Linked DNA regions of Pelosinus fermentans DSM 17108. The protein of the gene in region 1 interacts with the protein of each later gene in a pairwise test. Links are inferred from orthologs where the notes say so. Each region holds a gene or a part of one and is shown in the gene's direction. Other genes may lie near its edges.

Region 1 (6,367 bases):
AATAAGGATTTAGCGGCAACAGTGGAAGAGGCTATTAAAGGAGGTACTACTTTAGTACAGATTCGTGAGAAGAATGTGTCTACTTTAGATTTTTTTGAGTTAGCCTTGGTGGTAAAACAGATTGCTGGAAAATATAATGTCCCTTTCATCATCAATGACCGGATTGATATTGCTTTAGCGATTGATGCTGACGGTGTACATATTGGACAAGAAGATATGCCTTTAGCAGTAGCACGAAAATTACTTGGTCCTACTAAAATAATTGGCGTATCTGCCTCTACTTTGGAAGAAGCTGTAAAAGCCCAGGATGGAGGGGCGGACTATTTAGGAGTCGGCGCCGTATTTCCTACCAGGACAAAAAGCGACGCTGATCATGTGAGTTTAGCAGCTTTGCGAAGAATAAAAGAGGGCGTCTCGGTGCCGGTTGTTGCTATTGGCGGCATTGATAAGGATACTATTCAGCGTGTGATAGAGGCTGGCGCCGATGGAGCAGCCGTTGTATCAGCGATTATTGCTTCTGCTGATCCTTATCAGGCAGCGTGTAACCTTCGCCATATTATAAAAAAATAAGAACATAACACGATAGTCCTGCAACAGTTTATTATAAAGACTTTGCGGGACTTTTTGTTAAAAAACAAGGGTTGTGTAGTTCCTGATAGTATGGTATAAAAGACATAGGTTAATCTCATTGAATAAGGGCAGGCTATAGGAAAGAAGCGCACTTGAAAAGAGGAGTGTTATGAATGAAAGATAAGGAAGGACTAAAGCGTACACTCACTAAAATTCAATATGAGGTAACACAAAATCAGGCAACAGAACCTGCTTTTCAAAATGAATTTTGGGATCATACCCAGGCTGGTATTTATGTGGATGTTGTATCGGGAGAACCTTTGTTTACTTCTTTAGATAAATTTGATTCTGGCTGTGGATGGCCTAGTTTTACCAAGCCTATTATGGAAGAGGTCATCAAGGAGAAACAGGATGTCAGTCATTTCATGATTCGTACAGAAGTGCGCAGTAAAACAGGGGATTCTCACTTAGGGCATGTATTTAATGATGGTCCTGCACCCCATAAATTACGCTATTGTATTAATTCGGCAGCACTGCGTTTTATCCCTAAAGAAGATTTAGAAAAAGCAGGATATGGACAGTTTGTTCCGTTGTTTAATAAGGAGAAATAAATGGCAGGTATTCATGAAATATAGTCATATCGTACAAGGTATTTTTATAAAGCGTGTCAATCGCTTTATTGCCCATGTATTAGTTGACGGAATCGAAGAAGTGGTTCATGTCAAAAATACAGGCAGATGTCGGGAACTTTTTATTGCTGGAAGGATCGTGATACTGGAGCGAGCCAAAAATCCAGAGCGAAAAACCAGATTTTCGATCATTGGCATCTACAAAGAGAATTGCTTGATTAATATTGATTCACAAGTACCCAATTCTGTTGTTTTTGAAGCATTGCTGGCTAACGGTATTTCGGAAATTACAAACACTACTATGGTGAAAAAAGAAGTAACCTATGGAAAGTCCAGATTTGATCTTTATTTTGAGTCAGCCGATTGCCGAGGATTTATTGAAGTGAAAGGTGTCACCTTAGAAGAAAATGGTCTGGTAATGTTTCCTGATGCTCCTACACTGCGAGGAACTAAACACGTGCTTGAAATGATGAAAGCAGTGGAGGAGGGGTATAAGGGGTACATTTTCTTCCTGGTCCAGATGAAAGGGGTAAAAAGTTTTAGCCCTAACAATAAAACGGATCCGGGTTTTGCCGCAGCCTTACGACTTGCTGCTCAAAAAGGCGTCATTCTGCTGGCATATGACTCCTTAGTCACTGAGGATGAAATCGTAATCGGGGATAGAGTGGAGATAGTATTGTAATGATATGTAAAAGTATAAGTTTTTTAAGGAGAACGTTTAACACAGAGTGCACAGAGATCCACAGAGATCCACAGAGGTGTACGCTGAGGGTATTATGTTTTTATTCTATCTATCTTTTCTCTGTGTTCTCTGCGCCTCTGCGGTTTCGATCCTGTTTTATATGTTTTTATTAGGGAGGGAAGTGTATGTATTTTGATACTGCCGGGGGTCCTGTGTTTCGTCCGCCCAGTGAAGCGGAAAGTTTTATTTTAAGAGTAACTATCGGGTGTTCTCATAATCGCTGTACCTATTGCAATATGTACAGAAGTGTTGATTTCCGCATGCGAACGATGGATGAAATTATGGCGCAAATTAACCATGCGGGACAATATAAGGATTTTATTCGCCGTATTTTCTTAGCAGATGGTAATGCTCTTGTTTTGCCGACGGAGACACTATTGGAGATTTTAAGAGTACTGAAAGAGCGTTTTCCAAAACTGCGCAGAGTATCCTGTTATGCAGGACCCAATGATATTTTGCGAAAAACACCAGAAGAACTGCAACACTTATCAAAAGCAGGATTAAAACTGGTGTATTATGGAATGGAGTCGGGTGATGACGAAGTACTGCGTCATGTAAATAAAGGGGTTACCGCACAACAATCTATTGAGGCAGGGCAGAAAGTAGTGGCTGCTGGCATCAAATTATCTTTAATGGTAATCATTGGCCTTGGAGGGAAGGCAGGTTCTAGGCAGCACGCCTATCATACTGCTCAGGCAGTAAATGCCATTCGTCCTACAATGCTGAGTGCTTTAACGTTGATGATGTACCGGGGAAGTGAGCTGCGAGCTGAATACGAACGTGGGGAATTTGAAATTCTATCGCCGCCGGAAATCATGGACGAATTGCATGAGCTGATTCATGCCATTGATCTACCTAGTGAATCTCATTGTTTGTTCCGCAGCAACCATATATCCAATTATGTGGCTTTAGCAGGTACGCTGCCGCAAGATAAAGAAAAATTGCTGTCTGACTGCAAAAAGGCGATCGAATATTTGTCGACTATGACAGAGTGGGACCCTTATAATAATGTTGAACAATAGACAATTGATGTGTAGTACTGCCATTGTTATCTAATAGGAAAGGAGGCTAGGAGTAGTGGGAGATGGTATTTTGAAAAAAATGATAAATTATATATGTTTAATCACTATGATACTGCTGCTTTCTCAGCCTGTCATTGGCAGTGCAGGAGCATTGGAAGATTATGAAGAGGCCAGGAGCCTATATTTAGCTGCTGTTGCCTGTACTGCTGCATATAGTGATCGAGAAGGAAATATTGCCAGGAGTGCTCTGGAACAAAATGGCTGGAAAGTACAGTCCTATAGAGAAAAAAGTGATCAGGCAGATGTTAGGTTCTTGGTTGCTAGAAAAATTCAGCAAGGAGATACAGTGCCTTCTTATTTGCTTTCTGTAGTGGGGACTGAAAATGTAAAAGACGTTAAAGTCGATTTGCGTGTGAGTAAGGTTTATTTTGCTGGGAAAACTCTTGAAGAATTCACCGCTAATTCCCTGCTCAAAGATATACCGGATTCCGCTCCAAAGGTGCATAAGGGCTTTAACCAATATGTTCAGACGGGATTCAGTAGAGAAATACTTGCAGAAGGTGCCAATTCTGAAAAATCATTGCTGGAAATGTTGCTAGGCGATAAGGATAAAAAAGTATATTTAGTAGGCCACAGTTTAGGCGGTGCTGGAGTTACCATTGGTGGAGCAAGGCTTCTTGATATGGGGGTAAAGCCGGAGCAGATTGAAGTGATTACCTTTGGTGCGCCAGCAGTAGGTAATAAAGCGTTTCGTGAGAAGTTTGAACCTGCTTTGCACCTTACGCGCGTTGTGACCACTGGCGATCCTGTAACTGGAGCATTGCAAAAACTAGTGGGGGGATATGAGCAGTTTGGTCGAGAAATTCGTTGGCAGACCCCAAGTAATCAAGATGCTGATCCACATCAAATTACTTTATATCTGGATTTGGCGATTAAGAATTATTACCAGAAAAGACAGCAGGCTGTAGCAGCGGGAGAATTGTCAATACCAAACGAGACAACATATACTCCTGGCAAGCCAAGAGTATATGTTGCACCCATCAAAAACCAATTGCCGGAAGAGCTGCGTGGAGAATTTTCTTATATGAAGGAAGCGCTGTATGATGAATATCGAAATACGTTGCCCGGATATGTATTAGACACAGGGGAAAAAAGTAATGATGTCTTTAAAAAAGCAATGGCTGCTGATTGTGATTGGGTGGTAGTATCTGAAATTCAGGGCCATACGGTTAAGAATGAGGAGAATACAAGTTATATTACGTTGGAGCAGCGTGTATATCAGGCAAAGAGTGGTGCTATTGTTACTGTGGCCAGTTACGGGAGCAGCACGCGGGATCTTACCTCTCTGGAAGCTCTTATTCATAATACCAAGAATATGAGTCAGAACAGGCAGGATTGGTTAGGGACGTTTGATAAAAATACAATTTAAGATATCGCTTAGTAAGAAAGTTACTCTTCTTTATAGGAGAGTAACTTTCTTTGTATTTAAGAGTTATTCAAATCGAAATAAACTAATTGAAATACGCAATAGAGGATAAAATTTTGTGAAATGAAAATATTAGAAGAGATATACAGGAAAAAACAGCAGAACTCATAATATATATATAGTAGTATTTTTCAGTGAAGGAGAATCGTTCAATGTCAAAACAGCCTCATTTAGTTCCTTTTGCTCTTAGCCTCATGTTGCTTTCGACATCCAGTGCTATGGCGGCAGGAGCGGAAACGTTTCAAATTCCCAGTCGCGAGGAAATTGCAGCTGAGTATAAATGGCATCTTGATGATTTGTATGCCAGCGATGAAGAGTGGCAGGCGGATTATGATAAGGTAAAAGAAATGCTGCCTAAAGTTGGTGAATATCAAGGAAAGCTGGACCGCTCAGGAAAGAACCTGTTAGCCTGCCTCACGCTTAGGGATGATATTTCCCAAATTACGGGGAAGCTATATCCTTTTGCTCGAATGCATCAAGATGAGAATACGGCGGATAATAAATACCAGGCATTAACTGGTAAAGCTCAATCCTTGAATATTGAAGTAAATGCTGCTACTGCCTTTATTGAGCCTGAGATAGTGGCGATACCAGCAGAGAAACTGAGAAAAATGCAAAGTAAGGAAAAGGGGCTGGAGGTTTACAGCTTCTATTTAAAAAGTTTGATACAGCAAAAAAAACACGTACTATCCCAGCGGGAAGAAGCATTATTATCTCGGGCAGGAGAAGTAGCTGCCACTCCGGCAACTATTTTTAATATTTTAACAAATGCGGAAGTAAAATTTCCTTCGATTCAGGATGAACGAGGGCAAGAGGTTCCATTAAGTGAAGGCCGCTATAATAATTATCTGCGTTCTCCCGATCGTCGTGTACGTCAGGATTCATTTGTCGGCATTCTAGGTGCTTATAGTCAATATCGTAACACTTTGGCGGCAACACTGAATGGGCACGTCAAGCAGCATGTGTTTTTTGCTCAGGCTCACAACTATCATTCATCCCAAGAAGCGGCTCTTATGCCAAATCATATTTCTGTAGAAGTATATGATAATCTTATTACTACAGTAAATCACAATCTGGCTCCTCTGCATCGTTATGTGTCACTTAAGAAGAAAGCGTTAGGTGTAGAGGACATACATATGTATGATTTATATGCGCCAATGGTAAAAGATGTGGAAATTCGGCTATCCTATTCGGAAGCTTTGGAGCTTGTTAGGAATGCCTTGTCTCCTCTTGGCAAGGAATATATAGAAAACTTTAACAAAGGAATTTCTTCTCATTGGATTGATGTGTATGAGAATCAAGGTAAACGTTCAGGTGCTTATTCTTGGGGGGTTTACGGCGTCCATCCTTTCGTATTTTTAAATTATAATGGACAATTTAGTGATGCATCCACCCTTGCCCATGAGATGGGGCATGCACTGCACAGCTTTTATAGTGCTGAGAAGCAGCCCTATCCTACAGCGGATTATGTTACTTTTACAGCCGAAACCGCCTCTACTACGAACGAGATATTGCTCATTGATTATATGCTGGCAAAAACAACGGATAAAAAAGAAAAAATGTATTTGCTGAATCAATACTTAGAAAATATTCGCACTACCTTATACCGGCAGACGATGTTCGCTGAATTTGAAAAAGAGATTCATGATCGAAGTGAAAAGGGTGAGACATTGACTGCAGATCTTATGGAGGAGATCTATCATGATCTTAATGTAAAATACTTTGGTCCGGAAATGATTGTAGATAAAGAAATTGATATTGAGTGGGCTCGGATTCCACATTTTTATCGAAATTTTTATGTTTATCAATATGCCACAGGATATTCTGCTGCAACGGCCTTTGCTAAGCAGCTTCAAACCGAAGGCGAAGCTGCCCAAGAACGATATACGAACAATTTTCTAAAAGCAGGCGGTTCTGA
Region 2 (6,489 bases), 340 kb from region 1 along the record:
AGCCATTGATGAATTAAAGATCGGCGACAATGATACATTGTCAGCCATGGTAGCTAGTATTGTGGATGCCGATGTATTAATTATTTTATCGGATATTGAAGGCGTATATACAGATAATCCTCAGAGGAATCCAGATGCACAGCTTATTAGTGAAATAGCAGATATTACTCCCGAGATTGAATCCTTAGCTGGTGGTGCAGGTACACTGCGAGGAACTGGTGGTATGCATACGAAAATTCAAGCCGGAAAAATTGCTGTTAATTCTGGAGTTACGATGATTATTGCATCAGGGTTGCAAGAGGGGATTCTGCGTCAGGTGCTAGAAGGGGAAAATGTGGGAACCCTCTTTCTCTCCAAAGAAAATCGTTTGCATGTACGAAAAAAATGGTTAGCCTTTGGTGCACGTATTCAGGGAGTGCTTACTGTGGATAAAGGCTGTGAGCAGGCTCTGCTGTCCGGAGGTTCCAGCCTGCTGGCAGCAGGTATTACTGCAGTCACAGGAGAATTTGAACATGGTAATACAATTAGTGTTGTTGCTTCCGAAGGCAGAGAAATTGCCAGAGGAATAGCCAATTACAGCGGTACAGAAACCAGAAAGATTATGGGACTTCATACCAATGAAATCCATGGGATATTAGGGGCAAAACCTTACGATGAAATTATTCATCGGGACAATATGGTATTATTAGTGTAAAGGAGAGAGGTTATATGGATCATCTTATAGAACTGCAAATGAAAGGTAAAAATGGGAAGCAAGCAGCAAGAAAGCTTGCAACACTATCCACTCTTACTAAAAATCAAGCTCTTGAAAAGATGGCAGAAGCCTTAGAAAAAGAATATGCTATTATTTTAGCCGCCAATGCTATAGATATAGAAAACGGCAAAGGGAAAGGCTTATCTCAGGCCTTACTTGACCGTTTACTTTTAACCCAAAGTAGAATTGAGGCCATGGCTGATGGCTTGCGGCAGGTTATAACGTTACCCGATCCGATTGGTGAATTATTAAGTAGAGACCAACGCCCCAATGGTCTGGAAATCAGCAAAGTGCGAGTACCCTTAGGTGTGATTGGAATTATCTATGAAGCTCGCCCCAATGTTACCGTAGATGCAGCAGGGCTTTGTCTAAAAACAGGAAATGCTGTGATTTTGCGCGGGGGATCGGAAGCGATTCATTCGAATAAGGCAATTATTCAAATCATTGCTCAAGCTGCTTATGAGGCCGGAATTCCGGCAGGGTCCCTTCAATTAGTTGAAACTACGGATCGACAGGCTGTAAATGAGATGCTGAAACTCAATGAGTACCTAGATGTAATTATTCCTCGTGGTGGTGCTGGGCTGATTAAAACTGTAGTAGAAAATAGCACAGTGCCTGTTATTGAAACGGGTACTGGCATCTGTCATACTTTTGTTGATGAATCTGCAGATTTGAAGATGGCAGAGGCTATTGCATTTAATGCTAAGGTTTCTCGCCCAGGTGTATGCAATTCTATGGAAACACTATTGGTACATGAGAAAATAGCAAAGCAGTTTTTGCCAGAGATGCTTGAAAAATATCAGCAAGCTGGTGTAGAGCTAAGAGGATGTCCTATAACAATTCAGTTTCATCAAGGAATAAAGTCAGCTACTGACGAGGATTGGGCTACTGAATACTCTGACTTTATCTTATCTGTAAAGGTAGTAAAAAATCTCGACGAAGCGATAGAACATATTGATCAATACAGTACTCGCCATTCGGAAGCCATTGTTACGAAGAGCCTTGAAAACGCCAAGCGCTTTCAGCATGAAGTAGATGCAGCAGCTGTATATGTAAATGCTTCAACTCGTTTCACGGATGGATTTGAATTTGGTTTTGGTGCTGAAATTGGTATTAGTACACAGAAATTGCATGCCCGTGGGCCTATGGGCTTACCAGAACTCACTAGCAGCAAATATATTATTTCTGGTAATGGACAAATAAGAGAATAACAATATACGACGCTAAATAAAAATAAGTTGAGCCTAAAGATCAGTTACGGACTGATCTTTAGGCTCTTTCTTTATAACAGCAGAATTTATAAGTTTAAGGGAAAGCTGAACACAAAGGACACGTAGTGTTTTTCTTATATGGACTCTCACCAAAGTTATGATGATGACATATATTATAATACATATTTGGCAAAGCCTTATTGCTAGATGCGAAAGTTTACGGAACATCAATTAAGTACAAAGGAGTTGATATTTATGATTATGACTAATGGTGAACCGATGCACTCATTCGATATACAGCAGCTTAAATGGGCGCTACGCAGAGGGAAAATGGACGTATGGGAAAGTACACCCGGCGAGAGCCACCCAACTGCTGTTGCAGAAACGGTAAGTGCAGGGGAGAATCCTCCTGTATGTACAACGGTTTTAGATCAGATTACTGCTATCGAGAAAATGATGAATCAGCAAATTGCCTTATTCAGAAATGAATTTGCGGTTTTTATTCAAGCACAAGTGAATCAAGAAAAAGCGTTGCGCCTTTCTGAAACAGAGTGGCAAAAAAGACTTGTAGAACATGAGAGTAAAATGTTAGCCGAGATGTGGGAGATGAGACAAAGTATTATTGGAGAATTTACTACTTATTTTCAGTTATTAGCAGAGCAATTACAGAATAGAGATCACTTAATACATAAGGAAATATCTTTGATAAAAGAACAATTAAATGAGATGCACCAGTATCAGGAATATCATAAAGAACAAGATTTAGCTTTAGCAAAAGAATGGAACCAAAAGATTGAAGAATGCCAAATACAACTGATAAATTGTATGCAACACATACAAACTGTACTTGAAGAAATAAATGTAAGCGACATTAACAATCAAAAACAAGAAGATTTTTGCCTTAAAGAAATTGCACTTATAAAAAGTGAAATAGAACATTTACAAGAAGCATATCAGATAAAAGAAGTAAGACCAAGAATCCTAGATGCTGAGCCTTGTGATGGTGATTTACCAGACTCAAGCCAGATCGATATGCTGCAAGCAGTAGAAGTAAGGGAAGAACTGGTGAGAAAGAAAAAACGACGACAGCGGAGAGGATAAAATGTGATGGAAAAAGTAGCATTGATTACAGGAATAACAGGTCAGGATGGTGCTTATCTGGCTGAATTTTTACTGGAGAAAGGCTATATTGTTCATGGTATAAAACGGCGTAGTTCTTTAATAAATACAGCTCGAATTAATCATCTCTATCAGGATTTCCATGAAAAACAAGTCAAATTCTTCTTGCATTATGGCGATATGACAGATGCCACCAATTTAATCCGAATTATTCAGGAAGTACAACCCGATGAAATATATAATTTAGCAGCCCAAAGTCATGTTCAGGTTTCTTTTGATACACCAGAGTATACTGCGAATGCAGATGCCTTGGGAACCTTGAGGTTATTGGAGGCATTACGCATATTGAATATGACTGATAAAGTTAAGTTTTATCAAGCAGCTACCAGTGAGTTGTTTGGAAAAGTTCAGGAGACTCCCCAGAAAGAAACGACTCCTTTTTATCCTCGGAGTCCGTATGCTGCGGCTAAATTATATGCCTATTGGATTGTTGTTAATTATCGGGAAGCGTATAACATGTTTGCTTGTAATGGAATTTTATTTAATCATGAATCACCGATTCGTGGCGAAACCTTTGTTACACGCAAAATTACGAGAGCCGTAGCCCATCATAAACTAGGGGTAGGCAGTATCTTATATTTAGGCAACTTAGATGCAAAAAGAGATTGGGGATTTGCTGGTGATTATGTAAAAGCAATGTGGCTTATGCTGCAGCAGGAAAAGGCAGAGGATTACATCATTGCGACGGGAGAGACTCATTCGGTACGTGAATTTGTGGAACTAGCCTTTCGTGCTATTGGAGTGAATATTGAATGGCAAGGAGCAGGTATAGAAGAAAAAGGCATAGATACAGCGAATGGAAAGACTTTGATTGAGGTAGATGCCCGTTATTTTCGTCCAACAGAAGTCGATTTGTTGTTAGGTGATGCCACGAAAGCCAAAGAAAAGTTAAAATGGACTCCAGAAGTTAGTTTGATTGAAATGGTAGATATGATGGTAACGCAAGATATCAAATGGATGGAACGTGAATTATTATGCCAAAAATATGGCTTTAGCACTGAAAGTATACGGAAAGCTAAAGAATAAAAATAAAGCTCTTTTAATAGAAAAATATCTCTAAAGGAATTTTTCCTATATTATTACATGTGGAGGCAGACTATGGATAAACATGGCAAAATCTATATTGCCGGCCATGGAGGTTTAGTCGGAACAGCAATTCTAGGCAAATTGAAGAATCATTTCTATAAGAATATTATATTTCGTACTAGCAAGGAGCTAGACTTGCGCAATCAAGAAGATGTGGCTACTTTTTTTGCCATTGAGCAGCCAGAGTATGTATTTATGGCTGCTGCAAAAGTAGGGGGTATATTAGCGAATGATACTTATCCAGCTAATTTCATCTACGATAATGTAATGATGCAAGCCAATATTATTAATGCTGCTTATCAAAATAAGGTCAAAAAGTTATTATTTCTGGGAAGTTCTTGTATTTATCCTAAATTAGCTCCTCAACCGATAAAAGAAGAATATTTGTTAACGGGTGAGTTAGAAGCTACCAATGCACCTTACGCAATTGCTAAAATTGCAGGAATAACAATGTGCCAAGCGTATAATGAGCAATATGGAACAACTTTTATTTCTGTTATGCCGACGAATCTATACGGACCTAATGATAATTTTGATTTAGCATCATCTCATGTACTACCAGCGCTTATTAGAAAGTTTCATGAAGCAAAAATGAATCATCTATCCAATGTCGAAATCTGGGGTACAGGCAAGCCACGGCGGGAATTTTTGCATGTAGATGATTTAGCTGATGCATGTCTGTTTTTAATGAATCAATATCAAGATAACCAGCCGTTAAATATCGGAGTAGGTAAAGATATTTCTATTGCTGAATTGGCAACCTTAATTGCTGCAGTTGTGGGATATTCAGGTAACATTATGTATAACACCGCGATGCCTGACGGAACTCCTCGTAAGTTATTGGACGTATCGAAATTGGCAAATCTTGGTTGGTGTCCAGCAATAGAATTAGAGGATGGTATACGCCGCACATACCAATGGTATTTAAAAAACTTAGTAATTTGATGATAGCAAGTTTACAGATTGTGTCGCCTTAACAGAGTTTGTGTGACAATAAGTAAGATATATTCGGAGAATATTAGGGGGAACTACATGTCTATACCAATTGTTTTTATGCACTATGGCGATAGTGAATATCTGGAGTATAGTTTACTACAAGCAAAAAAATCGAATAAGGATAGCGATATTATATTAATTGGTGATGACAGCAATAACAAATATTCTTTTGTTAAACACGCTAATATAAATGATAGTCAATCTGGACAAGATTTTGCGAAAATTTATCAACATATGAGTTTTAATGACTATGCATATGAACTATTTTGCATTCAGAGATGGTTTATGTTAAGAGATTTTATGGCTAAGCATCAGATAGCCCGGTGTTATCATCAAGATTCTGATGTAATGCTGTATGAGGATATTTCAACGGAAAATGTCGCAAATTACGATTTTGCTTTCTGTGGCGGGATTTCAGGTGGGATTGCCTTTATTAACAATTTCGAAGCGTTAGATGGTTTTTGTAAATTTATTACTGCATTTTACACGGTACAATCTCTTACTGAGGAGCTAAAAAAAATATATCAAATGGTTATAAAACAAGTACCAAATGCTGGTATTTCTGACATGATATTTATTAACCTATATTGTAATATGAGACATCATCCAGAAAAAATTTTTGATTTGTCAATTATTGAAAACAATGCAGTATTTGATTTGAATATAAATTTAACAAATGAATATGAACAATGGCATGGTCGAAAAAAGATATATTTTACGACAAAGGGAGTATTATGCAAAAATTTAGTATTAAATACATTTATCAAATTTAAAGCACTTCATTTTCAGGGAGAGGCTAAAATGTTTATGAAATACTTTGTGCAAAAAACACCTGAGGAGTGTATTATACCCGTAACTTTTGATTATTCATCCTGCCAATGGCAGGAGGTTCATAATTTATAATTCAATTAATTTTAGGAAGGAGAGGTGTTTTTTTTTGATAAAATCAGCAGTTGCTATTCAGTATGATGATGAGGAGCTAACTGGAAATATAAAAATAGTTTTAAAAAATATTCCCGAAATAACCATTGTTGATAACAGTAATTGTGAAAAAATTGTTTTGGGGGAATGTGGTAGAAAGATAAGATGGTTAAGTAATAAAATAATACAGGATTTTCCTGAGGAAAAGCATATTGGATTGATTTTTAAAACTTCCGAGGAATTAATATTACATTGGTTTGCTGTTTTGGATGCAGGGAAAGAGCCACTTATCATGCAATATCCAACTAAAAAACAAAGTATGATTTATTGGCATAACTCCGT

What was found.
Region 2: the proteins of sfsA (region 1) and FR7_RS09000 interact in binary tests that used the Escherichia coli proteins (3 or more experiments, as listed by UniProt). The link is inferred for Pelosinus fermentans DSM 17108 from one-to-one orthologs.

The regions. Positions count from the first base shown.
Region 1 is NZ_AKVN02000001.1:1,669,888-1,676,254, forward strand. The notes cover bases 324-3,037. They hold sfsA (DNA/RNA nuclease SfsA), read left to right. Parts: upstream 324-1,194; coding sequence 1,195-1,881; downstream 1,882-3,037. Other genes in these bases: thiE (thiamine phosphate synthase), read left to right, coding at 324-570; msrB (peptide-methionine (R)-S-oxide reductase MsrB), read left to right, coding at 744-1,181; FR7_RS07385 (radical SAM protein), read left to right, coding at 2,067-2,963; FR7_RS07390 (lipase family protein), read left to right, coding at 3,019-3,037. Also shown: more of thiE, read left to right, coding at 1-323; more of FR7_RS07390, read left to right, coding at 3,038-4,392; pepF (oligoendopeptidase F), read left to right, coding at 4,602-6,367. UniProt on the Escherichia coli protein: Binds to DNA non-specifically. Could be a regulatory factor involved in maltose metabolism.
Region 2 is NZ_AKVN02000001.1:2,009,833-2,016,321, forward strand. Bases 1-2,836 are described here. They hold FR7_RS09000 (glutamate-5-semialdehyde dehydrogenase), read left to right. Parts: upstream 1-708; coding sequence 709-1,965; downstream 1,966-2,836. Other genes in these bases: proB (glutamate 5-kinase), read left to right, coding at 1-694; FR7_RS09005 (hypothetical protein), read left to right, coding at 2,221-2,836. Outside these bases: more of FR7_RS09005, read left to right, coding at 2,837-3,066; gmd (GDP-mannose 4,6-dehydratase), read left to right, coding at 3,073-4,170; FR7_RS09015 (GDP-L-fucose synthase family protein), read left to right, coding at 4,243-5,175; FR7_RS09020 (hypothetical protein), read left to right, coding at 5,263-6,129; FR7_RS09025 (AMP-binding protein), read left to right, coding at 6,164-6,489. UniProt on the Escherichia coli protein: Catalyzes the NADPH-dependent reduction of L-glutamate 5-phosphate into L-glutamate 5-semialdehyde and phosphate. The product spontaneously undergoes cyclization to form 1-pyrroline-5-carboxylate.